One region of the Flexivirga sp. YIM B11880 genome, then DNA from elsewhere that is predicted to be linked to it. Evidence: predicted binding sites of a transcription regulator. Region 1 holds the regulator's gene; the other holds the start of a gene.

Region 1 (6,446 bases):
CGGAGAAGCCGAGCGGTGCCCGGCCCCGGCCGCCGCGGTGGGTGTTGTCGAGTGCGTGCGTTGTGTTCATGCATCCATTGTGCGATCTCGAACTATGCAGCACAAGCGATGCTTTCTTCACAAGTCGTAAGCTTCACTGTATGGTTGGCGAGTGCTCGACATCCACCGCCTCCGCGTCTTCCGGTCCGTCGTCGCGAGTGGCTCGGTGCAGGCCGCCGCAGCCAATCTTGGCTACACGCCGTCCGCCGTCAGCCAGCACATCAATCAGCTGCAGCGTGAGACCGGCTTGACGCTCTTCGAGCGGGCCGGCCGTGGCATTGCGCCGACCCCCGTCGGCCGGTTGCTGGCGGACCAGAGCGACGACGCGATGGGCGCCATCGCCCGGCTCGACAACGTGGTGACCGATCTGCGCAACGGCCGCACCGGCAGCCTCTCCATCGCGTGCTTCTCTTCTGCCGGGGAGGAGTGGGTGCCGCAATTGGTCGCCAAGCTGCAACGGGAGTTCGCCGATGTGCTGATCACGGTCGACCTCAACGAACTCACCGAAGCGAGCCGCGCCGAGTGCGACCTGGACATCCGTACCGAGGACCTCACCGAGCGGCCGCCGGTCCTCAAGGGCTACCGGCGGCACGAATTGATGACCGAGCCGTATGTCGCCGTGCTCCCAGCGGATCACCCGCTCGCCGGCCGGGCGCAGCTGTCGATGAGCGACCTGGCCGATCAGCCGTGGGTCGACGACAGCAACGAGGACCAGACCTGCGGCCGGATCCTGCGGCGCGCGCTCGACAAGGCCGGCATCACGCCGCGGGTGGTCGCTCAGTGTCAGGACCACCACACCAGTTTCGCGCTCGTCGCGGCCGGCATCGGTCTCACCTTGACACCACGGCTCACCCTCGGGGCACTTCCGCGGCGCGCGTGCGCCATACCGCTGACCGATCCGGAGGTCCGTCGGGGCATCGCGGTGCACGTGCGTGACGCGGCCGCCGGGAGCCCGGTCAGCCGGCGTGCACTGGAACTGCTGCACGAAATTGCCACGGACGGCTGAACGGGCGCTAGCTGCGGACGTCGATCGTCCACTCGGTCATCGTCTCGACCACCTCGAAGCCGAGGTCGACGTTGATGGAGGCCATGTGCTGGTTGTTCTCCTCATTGAAGGTGCGCACGAAACCGCGACCAGGGAAATCTCCTTGCAAGCGCTGCAGGTTCGCGACTTTCACCGCCATCCCCAGGCGATGGCCACGGTGCTCCCGATGGACGTACGTGCCGAGCTGGGCGACCGACGGCGACGCGTCGACCTCGAGATCTGAATGAGCGACGACCGTTCCCGTTGCTTCGTGAATGGCAAGGGCGGTGAGTAGATTTTGACCTTGCTCGACGTGGCGGGCATACATGTGCACGAGCCGCTCCGGGGTGACCTTCTCGGGCTCGAAATCGACATCGCCAGAAGGCGCGTCGACCGCGAGCAGACTCATCAAATCGGCCAGTCCAGGCAGCAACTCGTCCGGGACGCCGTCCGCGAAGGTCTCGATGCGGTAACCGGCGTGATGTGCGGCCGCCATGTCAGCGAGCGTCGCAAGCCGATCGCCCGGCACCGGCAGGCGAAGGTGTCGTGCGACTTCATCCCAGGCAGGGGTGAACCGCATCAAGCGCGCGAAGCGCGCATAACCGTGTTCCTCACGACACCAGGCGGGGGCGAGGGTCTCGATGAAGAGTGTTGTTCTGCCGAGCTTCCGGGCCCGCTCGACCGCGTGCTGCACCAGCTCGGTGCCGAACCCACGCCGCCGGTGCTCGGGCGAGACATCGACAGCGGCGTAGACCTTCTCCCGATTGTCCTCGGCCGGCACGAACAGCAGGCTGGTTGCGGTCAGGCGGCCCTCCGCATCGAAACATCCATAGAGCTCTCGCGGCTCCTCCGGCTCAGGATTGCGCATCCCGACCACCCAGGAGACGTATGTCGACGGCGAAAACCATGGACGGTCAACGCTTTTGGCCGCAACCCCCACGTCATACACCTGACGCATCACATCGTCGTCAGCCGGATCGATCTGTCGGATCACGCCGTCAACGCTAGGCAGCAGCCGCCAGGGGTGCGACCCGATTTTCGGCCGACGCCGCCGGTCACTCCTCGCTGGACCAGTCCTCGTCCAGCCAGCCACCGTGTTCTTCGGCCAGGTCGGTGAAGCGATCGGCGAGGGTCCGGGCGTTCTCCACACCGTCGGATTCGAGCACCACATGGACCACCCAGTCGACGTCCTCTGCGTCGTCCTCTCCGGCAAGTGCCTCCGAAACGACGCGGACGGAAGCAAATTCGCCGTCGTCCAGAAGCTGGTCCGCCACGTCCTCCGCAGCCTCCCGGTCGGCGAACACCATGAGGTATTCGATCACGGGCACCAACCTAGCGAGGCGTTGCTCAACGCTTGCGCCATACGACGAGGGCACGTTCGTTCCGAACCGGCTGTACCCGCTCCCCCGGGCGGAGCGCGGTGATCTGCCCGTCGGGTCCTGCGGCGAAGACTCGGCGCACGGCCTTGTCGCGCTCCTGCTGCAGCTCGTCGGAGAGCTCACGAACCCGGGAGCGCAGCGCATCGACCTGATCCTCGAGCTCGAGGATGCGCCGGACGCCGGCGAGTGACACACCCTCCTCCTGGGAGAGGCGCTGCACCTCGGCGAGAACCTTCAGGTCACGCACCGAGTAGCGTCGGCCGCCGCCCCGCGTGCGGGACGGCGTGACGAGGCCCAATCGGTCGTACTGGCGCAAGGTCTGCGCGTGGATGCCGGCAAGCTGCGCCGCGGCCGAGATGGCATAGATCGGCGCGTCCTCCGGCGGTGGCGTGTCACCTCGCCACGACGAGCGGACCATCAGAGCGCGGCCTGCGCGGTCAGCTGGGCGCGCGGGTCGACGCCGCTGTTCCGGTCCTGCGCGGCGAGTGTCTCGACGGCCTTCTTGGCGTCGTCGTCGAGCCTCTGCGGCACGATGACCTGGACGGTGACGATGAGGTCACCCGTGCCGTTCTTGCCCTTGATGCCCTCGCCCTTGACGCGCAACTTCCGTCCGGACGGCGTGCCCGGCTTGATCTTGACCTTCACGGATCTACCACTCAACGTCGGCACGGAAACCGTTGCGCCCAAGGCAGCTTCGGCGAACGTGATGGGCAGGTCGATGGTCAGGTTGTTGCCGTCGCGGTGGAAGACGGGGTGCGGCTGAACCGTGACGTGCAGCAGCAGGTCGCCCGGCTGCCCGCCGTTCGGGCTCGGCTGACCCTTGCCGCGCAACCGGATCGTCTGACCGTCCCTCACCCCGGCCGGGATGCGGGTCTTGATCGTCTGGCCGTCCGCGGCCTGCAGCGACACCGTCTCACCGGTCACGGCGTCGCGAAAGCTCAGCGTGGTCCGCGCCTCGAGATCGGCACCCTTGCGTGGACCGGCCTGATAACCGCCGTATGGCGAGCCGTAGCCGCCGGCACCGCCGAAGTGACCGAGGATGTCGTCGAGGTTGATCTGCTCGCCGCCGCCACCGGTGGAGAAGCGGACGTTCTGACCGCCGCCACCGCCGAACATCGAGCCGAAGAGGTCCTCGAAGCCGCCGGCACCGCGTCCCGGTCCACCCGCGGTGAAGCGGGCGCCACCGCCGACCATCTGCCGAAGCTGGTCGTACTCCTGGCGTTTCGCCGGGTCCGACAGCACCGAGTTGGCTTCGCCGATGTCCTTGAATTTCTGCTCCGCCGCCGTGTCCCCGGGGTTCTGGTCCGGGTGCCATTTGCGGGCGAGCCTGCGATAGGCCTTCTTGATGTCGTCCTCGCTCGCGTCCTGGGGGACGCCGAGGATCTTGTAGAAGTCCTTCTCGAGCCAGTCCTGACTAGCCATTCATCACTCCTTGAAGTTGCAGGTCGTTGATCGAGTGGGGTGTCCGTTGCCGGCGTCCCCACTCGATCAACGACGCGGCCTGCATCAGGACGGGTCCGCGACCGCGACGCGTGCGGGACGGACCATGCGGTCACCGAGCCGGTAACCCGGCTGCATGACCTGCACGATGGTGGTGCCCTCCGCGCCCTCCGGCACCTCGGCCTCGATGTGCATCAAGGCCTCGTGGTGCATCGGGTCGAAAGGCTCACCGACTGCGCCGAACTCGGTCAACCCCAGCTTGCTGAGCGTGGCTTGCAGCTTGTCGGCGATCTTCTCGAAGGGTGTCCCCTCCAAGTCGCCGTGCTCACGCGCCAGGTAGATGTCGTCCAGCACCGGCAGGAGCGACTCCAGCACGCGCGCCGTGTTGGCGTCTCGCTGGGCTTCCCGGTCGCGCTCGATGCGCTTCTTGTAATTGACGTATTCGGCCTGCACCCGCTGCAGATCCGCCAGCCGCTCGGCGGCGAGAACCGTGTCCGGGTGCTCATCCGTGTCGGTCGGAGCACCGGCATCCGGGCGCGCCGCAGTGTCCGGCGACTGCTCGGAACCAGCTCGCACGTCACCGTTTTCGTCGATCCGGCGCTTGTCGCGGATGATCGGGCCGGACTGCTCCTCGTCCTCCGGCCGCCGGCCGGGCTCCGGCGAACCGGAGCCCGACTGCTGGCCCTTGGTGGGCTCTGTCACTTTCCTTCACCCTCGTCGTCGACGACCTCGGCGTCCACCACGTCATCGTCGTTGCTCGACGAGGCGGACGACGCGTCCCCGGTGCTCTCGGTCCCGGCGCCCGCACCGGCGGCGTCGCCACCGGACTGCTGCTGGGCGGCATACAGCGCAGCACCCATCTTCTGGGAGGCGTCGTTGACCTTGCTGGTCTTGGCGGAGATGTCCTCGGCAGAGGTGTTTTCGTCCTTCAGCGCGTCCTTGAGCTCGCTGACGGCCGTCTCGACCTCGGCCTTGGAGTCGGCCGGCACCTTGTCACCGTTGTCGGCGAGGAACTTCTCGGTGGAGTAGACCAGCTGCTCCGCGGTGTTGCGGGCCTCGGTCTCCTCACGCCGCTTCTTGTCCTCGGCCGCGTGCTCCTCGGCGTCGCGCACCATCCGGTCGATGTCTTCCTTCGGCAGCGCGGAGCCACCGGAGATCGTCATCGACTGCTCCTTGTTGGTGCCGCGGTCCTTGGCGGAGACGTGGACGATGCCGTTGGCGTCGATGTCGAAGGTGACCTCGATCTGCGGCACGCCACGAGGCGCGGGCGCGATGCCGGACAGCTCGAAGTTGCCCAGCGGCTTGTTGTCCTTGGCCAGCTCGCGCTCACCCTGGAAGACCTGGATCTCCACCGACGGCTGGTTGTCCTCGGCGGTCGAGAACACCTCCGACCGCTTCGTCGGGATCGCGGTGTTGCGCTCGATCAGCTTGGTGAACAGTCCACCCTTGGTCTCGATGCCGAGCGACAGCGGCGTGACGTCGATGAGGAGCACGTCCTTGCGCTCACCCTTCAGCACGCCGGCCTGCAGCGCAGCACCGACCGCGACGACCTCGTCCGGGTTGACGCCCTTGTTGGGCTCCTTGCCGGTGAGGTCCTTCACGACCTGGGTCACTGCCGGCATACGGGTCGAACCACCAACCAGCACAACGTGATCGATGTCGTTGACGGTGACGCCGGCATCCTTCATGACCTGCTCGAACGGACCCTTGGTCCGGGCGAGGAGGTCCTTGGTGATGTCCTCGAACATCGCGCGGGTGATCGTCTCGTCCAAGTGGATCGGGCCGTTCTCGCCCATCGAGAGGTACTGCAGGCTGACGTTGGTCGACGTCGCGCCGGACAACTCCTTCTTGGCCTGCTCGGAGGCGTCCTGGAGACGCTGCATGGCGATCTTGTCCTTGGACAGGTCGACGCCGGTCTGGTTCTTCACCTGCTGGACCAGGTGGTTGACGATCCGCTGATCCCAGTCGTCACCGCCGAGCTTGTTGTCACCACTGGTGGCCTTGACCTGGATGGTCGAGAAACCGTCCTCCGGGTCCTTGCCGACTTCGAGCAGCGACACGTCGAAGGTGCCACCACCGAGGTCGAAGACGAGGATCAGCTCGTCCTCCTTGCCCTTGTCGAGGCCGTAGGCGAGCGCCGCAGCGGTCGGCTCGTTGATGATGCGCAGCACGTTCAGGCCGGCGATCTCGCCGGCTTCCTTGGTCGCCTGGCGCTCGGCGTCGTCGAAGTATGCCGGCACGGTGATCACCGCATCAGTCACGTCCTCGCCGAGGTAGGACTCGGCGTCGCGCTTCAGCTTCTGCAGGATGCGGGCCGAGATCTCTTGGGGGGTATAAGTCTTGCCGTCGACGTCCTTCTTCCAGTCGGTGCCCATGTGGCGCTTGACCGAGCGGACGGTGCGGTCGACGTTGGTGACGGCCTGCCGCTTGGCGATGTCACCGGCGAGCACGTCGCCGTTCTTGGCGAACGCCACGACGGACGGCGTGGTGCGGCCGCCCTCGGCGTTGGCGATGATTTCGGGGTCGTTGCCCTCCAGGACCGCGACCGCGGAGTTGGTGGTGCC
Region 2 (6,446 bases), 150 kb from region 1:
CTGGGGACGTATGGCGACGCCGACGACGCGGTCCAGGAAGCGTGGTTCCGGCTGCATCGGACCGACCGGACGTCGATCGACAATCTGAGCGGCTGGCTGACCACTGTCGTGTCCCGGGTCTGCCTCGACATGCTGCGGGCACGCCGCAGCCGCGCGGAGGAAATGCTCGACGCCGAAGACGACACTCTGCAGTCGGAGAGTTCGGACGAACCGGAAGCCTACGCCGTGCAGCGCGATTCGGTCGGTGACGCGTTGCTGGTCGTGCTGGACAGGCTCGGTCCGGCCGAGCGCCTGTGCTTCGTGCTGCACGATCTCTTCGAGGTGCCGTTCGACCAGATCGCGGCGGTCATCGAGCGGTCGCCGGAGGCGACGCGCCAGCTGGCATCGCGGGCACGCCGCCGGCTGCGCACCGCGGACCTGCCGAGCGCCCGGGCGGAGCAACGGACCGCCGTGTCGGCGTTTCTCCGTGCGTCGCGCGCGGGTGACCTCGCCGGGCTGCTGGAGGTCCTCGACCCCGACATCGAGCTGCGGGCCGACCGAGTCGCGGTCGCTGCGGCCGCGCTGGCCGGAGGCGGCGCTCCGGAGATCGACCACCGGCTGCGGGGCGCCGAGGCGATCGCGGCGGCCTTTCAAGGACGGGCACGCCAGGCTTCGCTGGCGATCATCGACGGCGTGGTCGGTGCGGTGTTCGCGCCCGGTGGCCGCGTCCTGTCCGTGATCGCGGCTCGGGTGCAAGGCGGGCGCATCGTGCGGATCGACGTGTGCGCCGACCAGGACACGATCGCCGGAATGGAGATCGAGGTGCTCGGCGCCGCGTGACCCGTGGCGGGTGTCAGTCGCCGGGCCAGGTCAGGTAGGTGCGGGCGGAGGGGCTGGTCCAGGTGCACACGCCGTCGGCTGTCATCGAAACGGTCCAGCCCCCTTCGTGTTTGGCCCGATGGTGATGCCGGCAGAGACATTGCAGGTTCGACGCGGCGGTCGGTCCGTCCGGCCAGCGATCGACGTGATCGATGTCGTCGAGCCGCGCCGGCCGGGTGCAACCGGGGAAGCGACAATGCTGGTCGCGAGCCATGACGAATCGCCGGAGGCGAGCGCCGGGCCGGTAAGTGACATCGGCCGTCTCGACGGTGGTCCCGGTCGCCGGGTCCACCAAGGCTCGAGTCAGGCCGACGCCGAGCGTTTGGCACAACTCGGTCAGCACGGCAGCGGGTATGACGCCCAATCCTTCGACGACCACGTCGCCGATGCGGTAAACCTGGGTCGGCGACGCGGTCTCGGAACCAGTCGGTCGAGACCGCCCGCGTCGCCGCTTGGTTGACGTGGTGATCGGTCCGGGGTCCCAGCGTTGCGAACTTGTCGAGGCCGGCGGGTGGAGGTCCACCTCGATTCGCGGAGCACATCGCGTGCCCAGCTTGCTCCGGATCAGGGTCGCCGCGTCGCACGGGGTGCGCACGATGACTTGGGATGTGGGGGTGTCGAGGGTGGTCAGCATGTCCATGCCTTCGGACACAGCCAGCGCGAGCCATTGCTCCAGCTGGGGCTCAACGAACGACGGCGCCGCGGGTCGATCGGAGTCGCAGGACAGCCGAGTCGTCGGACTGCGGAACGCTCTGCTGTGCTCGGTGATGTCGGCCAGCCGACCGAAGCGCCACGGCGCGACGTCGCTGCCTTGACGAGGCGTCCCGGCGGCTGCCCCAGAGCCGGGCTCACCGAAAGTCGAGACCAACGGGAGCTGGACCACGCAGGTGGTGCTGACCGAGATATTGCCGAGTAGCAGGTCGACGAACGCGTCGACGCGGCATTCGTCGAGAGACTTGCCGGTGGTCGTGTCCTTGTGCAGGTGACGCGCCAACTCGTTGACGCCGGCCATGACCCGCATCGCGTCCTCGGTGGGCAGGACCGCACGGAACACGCTCAACCCGGGCTCGTGGTGCGGGAAGGCCCGCACCTGCTTCGCCTGTGCCCTGCAAGCGGCGGCCGCCTCCTCCGCATCGGCGGGTGATGCGGCGGCGAGCAGCCGCCGCGCGCGTCGTACCAGTTTGGTCGCCGTCAATGGAACTGGCTCATCGCTGTCGTTCACGCACGCGTCACCGATCGCCGTGAGCAGCTCGGCCTCGATCTTGCGGGCGGCCTTCCTGTCCGAACCGCACAGCGTGTCGGTGACGCCGGTGAGTTTGCGCGGGTCCAGTGAGCCGCACTGCGTGAGGTCGAACATCGACGGCGCGTAGCGGATCACATCGACTGCTTCAGTCAGGCGGTCGGTCGCCTGACGGTCGGACCAACCGAGTCGGGTCGCGAGCTCCTGCGGCGTCCACTCGTCGGCGTAGCTGCCGATGGCGTGGCGGACTTCACGAGGCGGCGCACCCGGCGATACGACCTCCTCGATGGCAGCCACCTGGGCGAGCCGGACCGATTGCGCCGCCCAGACGGAGTTTTGCACCTGCTGGCAGGCGACGACCTGGTCGATCAGCTGCTCGCGAGACACGTTCGTCGTGCCGGCCCTCGACTTGGCGGCCGCCTCACGCGCAAGGGCGTGCGCGGTGGCCAGCAGCGCGACGACGGACGCGTCGGCAATGACCTCACCGGCGACCAAGAACGGCTGCTTCGACATGTTGTCATGATACTTACGTTCGACTCTGAATACAAGGTGTAAATGCGGTCAATTACGTTGCCACTGAGCAGTTTTCGCCGACTTCGAGACGTCACACCACCCCACTGCAGAGCCTATACGACCCTACCGACATCACCATCTCTGACAGAGTGTCGTCATGACGCCGCCCTGGCCGTTCGACGCACTCACCATCACCACTCGGGAGCTTGTACTGCGCCCCGTGCGAGACGTCGACCTGCCCGCTCTGGTCCGTGTTTTTCCGGACGACTTCGATCTCGATCCGCGCTACCCAGCCGTGCCCGGCATCCCGATGGCCGTGGACCGCCAACGCCGGCTCCTGCAGAGCATCTGGCGGCACCGTGGCTGCTGGTCGGTCGACGAGTGGGCGCTGGACTTCGCGGTATGGCGCGACAGCGACCTCATCGGGGTGCAGACCCTCGAAGGGACCGAGTTCACAGCCGAACGCACCGTCGACACGGCATCCTGGATCGCGAAACCGTTCCGTGGCAGCGGATTCGGCATCCAGGCCCGTGCATCGGTGCTGGGATTCGCCTTCGAGCACCTGCATGCCGAACGCGCTATCACCTCCGCCCTCCGGACCAACCGCGCGTCTCTGGGAGTGAGCCGGCATCTCGGTTACCGGGACACGAAGGTCAGGTCGCACGACACCGGGCACGGCATCGTCGAGTTGCAGCACCTCGTGCTCACCCGCGACGAATGGGCAGCGCGCGGCAGCACGCCGGAGATCGAGGTTCACGGCTTCGACGCCTGCCGCCCGTTCTTCGACCCGGCCTGACGAGGTGCCCTCACACCGGGAACAAAACGCGCCTCCGCATCCTTGAGCCAATAAGACTCAACTTTCGTTGCGGCATGAAGGGGTATGGCGGTGGGACCGCCCGACCCGTCAGCGCCGCCCAAGACTCAGGAGAGCAATGACTCAATCCTTCGAGCTGCCCGTGCTCTTTCTGCACGACCAGGTGGCCCTGCCCGGCATGACGCTGCCCATCGAGCTCGACGACGAGGCCCGCGCGGCCGTCGACGCGGCTCGGGCTGCCGGTGGCGAGCAACTGCTGCTCGCGCCGCGTGTCGACGACAACTACCCGACAGTCGGCGCCGTCGCCACCATCGAGCAGGTCGGCCGGATGCCCAACGGCGGGCCGGCTGCCGTTCTGCGCGCCACTGACCGTGCGCGCATCGGCCGCGGTGTCGCCGGCCCCGGGGCCGCGCTCTGGGTCGAAGCCGAGGTGCTGGCGCCCTCGGAGCCGACCGAGCGCACCCGCGAGCTCGCCACGGACTACAAGCGACTCGTCGTCGCGACCCTGAAGCGCCGCAACGCGTGGCAGGTCATCGACCACGTCGAGTCCACCACCGATCCGCACGCGCTGGCCGACCTGGCCGGGTGGGCGTCATACCTCTCGCCGCAGCAGCGGGTGCAGCTGCTCGAGGAGACCGACGTCGACAAGCGGCTCGAGGTCCTGATCACGTGGACCGGCGACCACCTCGCCGAGCAAGAGGTATCCGACAAGATCGCCACCGACGTCCGCGAAGGCATGGACAAGCACCAGCGCGAGTTCCTGCTGCGTCAGCAACTCGAGGCCATCCGCAAGGAGCTCGGCGAGAACGAGCCGGAGGGCGCCGACGACTACCGCACACGTGTCGAAGCGGCCGACCTGCCGGACGACGTCCGGGAGGCCGCCCTGCGGGAGGTCGGCAAGCTGGAGCGCTCCAGCGAGCAGAGCCCGGAAGGCGGCTGGATCCGCACCTGGCTCGACACCGTGCTCGAGTTGCCTTGGAAGTACAAGACATCCGACCGCACGGACATCACCGCCGCCCGCGAGGTGCTCGACGCCGACCACCACGGGCTGGAGGACGTCAAGGACCGCATCGTCGAATACCTCGCCGTCCGCGGTCGTCGCGCCGAGCGTGGCCTGGAAGTCGTCGGCGGTCGTGGCTCGGGCGCGGTGCTCGCGCTCGTCGGCCCGCCCGGTGTCGGCAAGACGTCGCTGGGCGAGAGCGTCGCACGCGCGCTCGACCGGTCGTTCGTGCGCGTGGCCCTCGGCGGTGTGCGCGACGAGGCCGAGATCCGCGGTCACCGCCGCACGTATGTCGGGGCGCTTCCCGGTCGCATCGTCCGTGCGATCAAGGAGGCCGGCTCGATGAACCCGGTCGTCCTGCTCGACGAGATCGACAAGGTCGGTTCCGACTTCCGGGGTGACCCGGCGGCAGCGCTGCTCGAGGTGCTCGACCCGGCGCAGAACCACACGTTCCGCGACCACTACCTCGAGCTCGACCTGGACCTGTCCGACGTCGTCTTCATCGCGACCGCCAACACGCTCGAGACCATCCCGAGCGCGCTGCTGGACCGCATGGAGCTGGTCGCCCTCGACGGCTACACCGACGACGACAAGGTGGCCATCGCGTCGACGCACCTGCTGCCCCGGCAGCTGGAACGCGCGGCGCTGACGACCGACGACGTCACGGTCGACGAGGCCGCACTGCGTGAGATGGCAGGCGATTACACCCGCGAGGCCGGCGTTCGGCAGATGGAGCGGTTGATCGGCAAGGTCCTGCGCAAGGTCGCCACCAACCTCGCCATGGACAAGGCGGAAGCACCCGTCCGGGTGACGGTCGACGACCTCAAGGACTACCTTGGCCGGCCCCGCTTCACGCCGGAGTCACCCGAGCGCACGGCGGTGCCCGGTGTTGCCACCGGCCTGGCGGTGACCGGCATGGGCGGGGACGTTCTCTTCATCGAGGCGGCCAAGCCCATGGTGCCGAGGCTGCAATCCGCTTCTACGGACGGCGAATCGGCGGCCGACCCTCGGCTGACGCTCACCGGTCAACTGGGCGACGTGATGAAGGAATCCGCGCAGATCGCCCTGTCCTACCTGCGAGCACACGGCACCGAGCACGGCGTGGAGGCGGCATCGCTCGCCGGGCCGATCCACCTGCACGTGCCGGCGGGCGCGACACCGAAGGACGGGCCGTCCGCCGGTGTCACCATGGTGACCGCGCTGGCCTCACTGGCGACCGGCCGCCCGGTCCGCAGCGATGTCGGTATGACGGGCGAGGTCACCCTGAACGGTCGCGTGCTGCCGATCGGTGGTGTCAAGCAGAAGCTGCTCGCCGCTCAACGGGCCGGCCTGACAACGGTGTTCATTCCGCGGCGCAACGAACCCGACCTGGATGACGTGCCGGTCGAGGTGAAGGACGCTCTCGACATACGACCCGTCAGCGATGTCGCAGAGATCCTCAGCCTGGCGTTCGAGGACGCGTCTGCGGCCCGCGCCCACGGCGCCGCCTGATCGATCGTCCGGGCAGGGGCTTGGCCCTTGCCCGGACGCTCGCGGTCATCCGTCAGGACCCGACCTGCGGCGCTGAACCTGCCGACACACTCGTTGCCGCGTCGCGAACCGGGTCCCACAGGTCGATCGTCTGCAGGATCCAGAACGCCGCGAAGCACACCAGCATCCCCGTCTCGACGAAGAGCACCGAGAACTTCCACGCGTGCACGACCCCGAACACCACTGCGAGACCCACCATGACGGCGAGCAGCACCCAGTACGCGGTGTCGAAGCGCGTCCTGCTTCGCTTCGCATCACCGGCGAGCACCCGGACGCCCCAGTCCGTGTTGAGCACGACGACACCGACGAACGGCACGAAGGTGAACACCGCGGCCAGCGTGTGCGCGTGCTCCACGAACGTCGCCCGGCTCACCGACAGCCACAGGACTCCGACCAGCCAGGCAAGCGCCACCGACACCAGCCCTACCGTGCTCCAGACGGTGAGCCGGCCACCACGGCGCAGCCGCCGCCATACGAGGAAGAGCACCGCC

Evidence for each region. Region 1 encodes HspR, which represses chaperone genes until heat shock. Its sites were predicted from a motif close to AAGTTGAGTCNNNNNGACTCAACTT; they were not measured.
Region 2: the regulator HspR is predicted to act here: its motif matches at 3,447-3,471, upstream of lon (endopeptidase La).

What each region holds. Positions count from the first base shown of each region.
Region 1 covers NZ_JBMAMH010000001.1:266,355-272,800, forward strand. Annotated here, with positions in the region: gene ACN8HC_RS01260 (hypothetical protein) at 1-70, opposite strand, end outside; gene ACN8HC_RS01265 (LysR family transcriptional regulator) at 152-1,045, shown strand; gene ACN8HC_RS01270 (GNAT family N-acetyltransferase) at 1,053-2,057, opposite strand; gene ACN8HC_RS01275 (hypothetical protein) at 2,119-2,385, opposite strand; gene ACN8HC_RS01280 (heat shock protein transcriptional repressor HspR) at 2,411-2,860, opposite strand; gene ACN8HC_RS01285 (DnaJ C-terminal domain-containing protein) at 2,860-3,864, opposite strand; gene ACN8HC_RS01290 (nucleotide exchange factor GrpE) at 3,949-4,584, opposite strand; gene dnaK (molecular chaperone DnaK) at 4,581-6,446, opposite strand, start outside.
Region 2 covers NZ_JBMAMH010000001.1:116,703-123,148, forward strand. Annotated here, with positions in the region: gene ACN8HC_RS00550 (sigma-70 family RNA polymerase sigma factor) at 1-819, shown strand, start outside; gene ACN8HC_RS00555 (HNH endonuclease signature motif containing protein) at 833-2,611, opposite strand; gene ACN8HC_RS00560 (GNAT family N-acetyltransferase) at 2,769-3,407, shown strand; gene lon (endopeptidase La) at 3,544-5,916, shown strand; gene ACN8HC_RS00570 (hypothetical protein) at 5,969-6,446, opposite strand, start outside.